2 regions of the Mesorhizobium sp. M1365 genome follow, and region 1 is predicted to be linked to the other one. Evidence: riboswitches for the same ligand, from Rfam matches in the RefSeq annotation. Region 1 holds a riboswitch; the other holds the start of a gene.

Evidence for each region. A riboswitch is a leader RNA that binds a small molecule or an ion and turns the genes downstream of it on or off. The one in region 1 is predicted to bind S-adenosylmethionine.
Region 2: linked by a shared signal. The riboswitch ahead of NKH04_RS00160 (O-succinylhomoserine sulfhydrylase) and the one ahead of metX (homoserine O-acetyltransferase MetX) in region 1 are both predicted to bind S-adenosylmethionine.

The regions. Positions count from the first base shown of each region.
Region 1 covers NZ_JAMYLG010000002.1:333,488-335,878, reverse strand. The annotation lists gene NKH04_RS03875 (prephenate/arogenate dehydrogenase family protein) at 1-88, opposite strand, end outside; gene hisC (histidinol-phosphate transaminase) at 95-1,204, opposite strand; SAM riboswitch at 1,343-1,420, shown strand; gene metX (homoserine O-acetyltransferase MetX) at 1,496-2,391, shown strand, end outside.
Region 2 covers NZ_JAMYLG010000001.1:33,526-35,916, reverse strand. The annotation lists gene NKH04_RS00165 (ceramide glucosyltransferase) at 1-28, shown strand, start outside; gene NKH04_RS00160 (O-succinylhomoserine sulfhydrylase) at 65-1,255, opposite strand; SAM riboswitch at 1,326-1,403, opposite strand; gene NKH04_RS00155 (2'-deoxycytidine 5'-triphosphate deaminase) at 1,534-2,391, shown strand, end outside.

The DNA.
Region 1 (2,391 bases):
GCCCCTCGCGGCGGATGACGCGGGCCAGCGACGAGCCGATCAGGCCGATGCCGACCAGCGCGATTTTTTCGAACATCGGTGATGTCATGGTGTTCTAGCTTTTCAGGAATGTCGCGAGTGCTGCGACAACGCCGCGATTGGCCTCTTCGGTGCCGATGCTCATGCGCAGCGCGTTGGGAAAACCGTACCCGGAAACGCGCCGCAATATGTAGCCGCGCGCACTGAGGTAGTCGTCGGCGGCCGCCGCCGAATGCCTTTTGTCCTCGGGAAAGTGGATGAGGATGAAATTGCCGACGCTCGGCGTCACCCGCAGCCCGAGCCCGCTTAGTTGCTCGCTCAGCCAGGCCAGCCAGGTCTCGTTGTGCGCGACGCTGCGTTCGATATGGGCGCGGTCGTGGATCGCCGCGATGCCGGCCTCGATTGCCGTTGCATTGACGTTGAAAGGCCCGCGCACGCGGTTGATCGCGTCGATGACGTGCATTGGCGCATACATCCAGCCGATCCGCGCCCCGCCCAGGCCCAATTTGGAGAAAGTGCGGGTCATGACCACGTTTTCCGCGCTGCCCACCAACTCGACGCCGGCTTCATAATCGTTGCGCCGGACATATTCGGCGTAAGCTGCATCCAGCACCAGAAGCACGTTTCGCGGCAGGCCGGCATGCAGGCGGCGCACCTCCTGGAACGGCACGTAGGTGCCGGTTGGATTGTTTGGATTGGCAAGGAAGATGATCCGGGTAGCCGGCGTCACCGCGGCGAGGATCGCATCGATATCGGCGCGTTCATCGGTCTCCTTGACCGTCACCGGGACGGCACCGGCCGACTGTATGTAGATCTTGTAGACCATGAAGCCGTGTTCGGTGATGATGGCTTCGTCGCCGGGCGCGAGGTAGGTCTGCGCCAGCAGGCCCAGAATCTCGTCGGAGCCGTTGGAGCAGACGATGTTCGCCGGGTTGAGCCCGTGCACCTCGGCGATCGCTTCCCTCAGGCGCCTGGCGCTGCCGTCGGGATAGACCGCGAGCTTGTCGGCGACCGCGCGCGCGGCCTCTATCGCCTTTGGCGAAGGGCCGAGCGGGTTCTCGTTCGCCGACAATTTATGGACCTTGGCGACACCTTCAGGCGCCGCGCTCTTGCCGGGCACATAGGCTTCGATGTCCATGATGCCGGCGCGGGGCTTTGGACGTGTCTGATCCGGTGTCTGGCTCATTTCATGAAATCCGTCGAGAGTGCCTCCATCCGGAAGCCGCAGCGGAAATACAAGCCGTGGCCCGGAATGTCGAGGGGCGGCAATTCGGGATCAAGAACTTGCCGTTGACGAAGCCATGCGCGAGTCATAGAAGAACGGCTACAGTTCCGTGGTGATTTGGCCGGTCGGCTTGCAGCCACGTTAAACAACTTGCTAAAGGGCCGTTTGCATCTTGTAACCGGCTTTGCGAAGGCATGGCCGGTTTTTTGTTGCCAGACCGGTGGACAACTGAAGGCCGGGCAAGGAGATGTGATGGTCGCTTTGCGCGCGCGAAAAACCAACAACGAGGCCGACCAGCCGTCGAGCCCGGTGTTGCGTTTCGGCGCCGACAAGCCGCTCAAGCTCGACGCCGGCACGCTGCTGTCGCCGTTCCAGATTGCCTACCAGACCTATGGCACGCTCAACGACGCGCGCTCCAACGCCATCCTCGTCTGCCATGCGCTGACCGGCGACCAGCACGTCGCCAACACCAATCCGGTGACCGGCAAGCCGGGCTGGTGGGAAGTGCTGATCGGTCCCGGCAAGATCATCGATACCGACCGTTTCTTCGTCATCTCGTCAAACGTCATCGGCGGCTGTCTCGGCTCCACCGGCCCCGCCTCGACCAATCCCGCCACCGCCAAGCCCTACGGGCTCGACCTGCCGATCATCACCATCCGCGACATGGTGCGGGCGCAGTTGATGCTGGTCGAGCATTTCGGCATCGAACAGCTGTTCAGCGTGCTGGGCGGCTCGATGGGCGGCATGCAGGTGCTGCAATGGGCCTCGAGCTATCCCGAGCGCGTCTTCTCGGCGCTGCCGATCGCCACCGGCGCCCGCCATTCCTCGCAGAACATCGCTTTCCACGAGGTCGGCAGGCAGGCGGTGATGGCCGACCCGGACTGGCATGGCGGCAAGTATTTCGAGCACGGCAAGCGGCCGGAAAAGGGGCTGGCGGTGGCGCGCATGGCCGCCCACATCACCTATCTGTCGGAAGCAGCGCTGCACCGCAAGTTCGGCCGCAACCTGCAGGACCGCGAAGCCCTGACCTTCGGTTTCGATGCCGACTTCCAGATCGAGAGCTATCTGCGCCATCAGGGCATGACGTTCGTCGATCGCTTCGATGCCAACTCCTATCTCTACATGACCCGGGCGATGGACTATTTCGA
Region 2 (2,391 bases), on a different contig from region 1:
GCTGGAAGAGACCCCGTCCGGCGCCTGATCGGCGCGTCCCCGCTCGCCTCTGTTCGGCCAGCCCTTATCCGGCAACTCTCAGTGCCTGCTCGATGTCTTCGAGCAGGTCGTCGGCGTCCTCAAGGCCAACTGACAGCCTGAGCGTTCCCGGTCCGATGCCGAGCTCGGCGCGGGCCTCATCGGTCAAGTTCTTGTGCGTCGTCGTGGCCGGATGGGTGATCAGGCTCTTGGCGTCGCCGAGATTGTTGGAAATGAGCACGACGTCGAGTGCGTTCTGGAAGGCAAAGGCCGCCTGCTTGCCGCCCTTCACATCGAGGCAAATCAGCGTCGAGCCACCCGACATCTGCTTCTTGACTACGGCCGCTTGCGGGTGGTCGGCACGGCCGGGATAGATGACACGGGCGATTTGCGGGCGCTCGGCCAGGAAATCCGCGATGCGGCCGGCACTTTCCGTCTGCTGGCGTACGCGTAGCGGCAGCGTCTCCAGGCCTTTCAGCAGCGTCCAGGCATTGAAGGGCGAGAGGCTTGGGCCGGTGTGGCGGAAATAGTCATGCAGGTTCTCGTCGATCCATTTCTTGTCCGACAGAACGATGCCGCCAAGACAGCGCCCCTGGCCGTCAATATGCTTCGTGGCCGAATAGACGACGATGTGGGCGCCGAGCTGCAGGGGTTTCTGCTGCAAGGGCGTGGCGAAGACGTTGTCGACGATCAACCTGGCGCCGATCGCATTGGCAAGTGCCGCGACGGCGGCAATGTCGATCACTTCCAGCGTAGGATTGGTCGGGCTTTCCAGGAAGAACAGTTTGGTGTTTGGCTTGACCGCCTTTTCCCAATTGGCCATGTCGGTGCCGTCGACCAGCGTTGCCTCAATGCCGTATTTCGGCGCCAGCGTCTCGACCACCCAGCGGCAGGAGCCGAACAGCGCGCGCGCCGCCACGATATGGTCGCCCGCCTTGGCGCTGCACAGCAGTGCTGCCGTCACCGCCGCCATGCCGGATGCCGTGGCGCGCGCGTCCTCGGCTCCTTCCAGCGCGCACATGCGTTTTTCAAACATGTCGACCGTCGGATTGGCATAGCGCGAATAGATGAAGCCCGGCTCCTCGCCCTTGAAGCGGGCCTCCGCCGCTTGCGCCGTCTCGTAGACATAGCCTTGGGTGAGATACATCGCCTCGGAGGTCTCGCCGAAGCCGGAACGCAGCGTTCCGGCATGCACGAGTGCGGTCTGAGGCTTCCAGTCGCGCTTCTTGGTCATCATTCCATCCAAACACCAAAATTGGTCCAAACAACAAAAAACCGGTCGCGAAAGTCGCAACCGGTCCATATGGCCTTGCGGCCCGACGGTCCTTTAGCGACTTGTTTAACGTGGCTGCAAGCCGACCGGCCAAATCACCACGGGATAACGAGCTTTAGACCCGCGCCACGCTTGCGTCAATTGCCGGCATGATTAAGAGGGTTGTACCAAGCAGGTGCCAAACGCGTCCACGGTCGGACCTGCGACAGAACCTCGCCCGGCGTTCGAACGGAGCCAGACCCTTGCGGCAGACAGGCATTCTTCCCGATCAGGATATTTCCGCGCTGTTCCAGACGGGCGCGCTGAAATCGCCGCGCACGCTCGATGCCGATCAGATCCAGCCGGCCAGCCTTGACCTCAGGCTCGGCGACAAGGCCTGGCGGGTGCGTGCTTCCTTCTTGCCCGGCCCGGACCACAGGGTTGCCGACAAGCTCGACCGGCTGAAGCTGCACGAGATCAACCTCGCCGAAGGTGCCGTGCTGGAAACCGGCTGCGTCTACATCGTGCCGCTGCTCGAAAGCCTGGCGCTGCCCGCCCATATTTCCGCCTCCGCCAACCCGAAAAGCTCGACCGGACGGCTCGATATCTTCACTCGGGTAATGACCGACCGCGGCCACGAGTTCGACAAGATCGCCGCCGGCTATGAAGGCCCGCTCTACCTGGAGGTCAGCCCGCGCACTTTCCCGATCGTCGTGCGGACCGGCTCGCGGCTGTCGCAGATCAGGTTCCGCACTGGCAATGCGCTCTTGTCGGAAAACGAGCTGCACGAGTTGCACCGCGCCGAAATGTTGGTCGCCACCGAACCACCCAACATCTCAGGCGGGGGCATCGCGCTATCGATCGACCTCGACGGAGACAAGGACGGGCTGGTCGGCTATCGCGGCAAGCACCACACCGGCCTGGTCGACGTCGACAAGCGCGCCGCGCAGGATGTCGTCGATTTCTGGGAGCCGCTCTACAAGAGCGGTGCCGGCGAGCTGGTGCTCGATCCGGACGAATTCTATATCCTGGTGTCGCGCGAGGCGGTGCATGTGCCGCCGCTCTACGCGGCCGAGATGACGCCCTTCGATCCGCTGGTCGGCGAGTTCCGCGTCCATTAT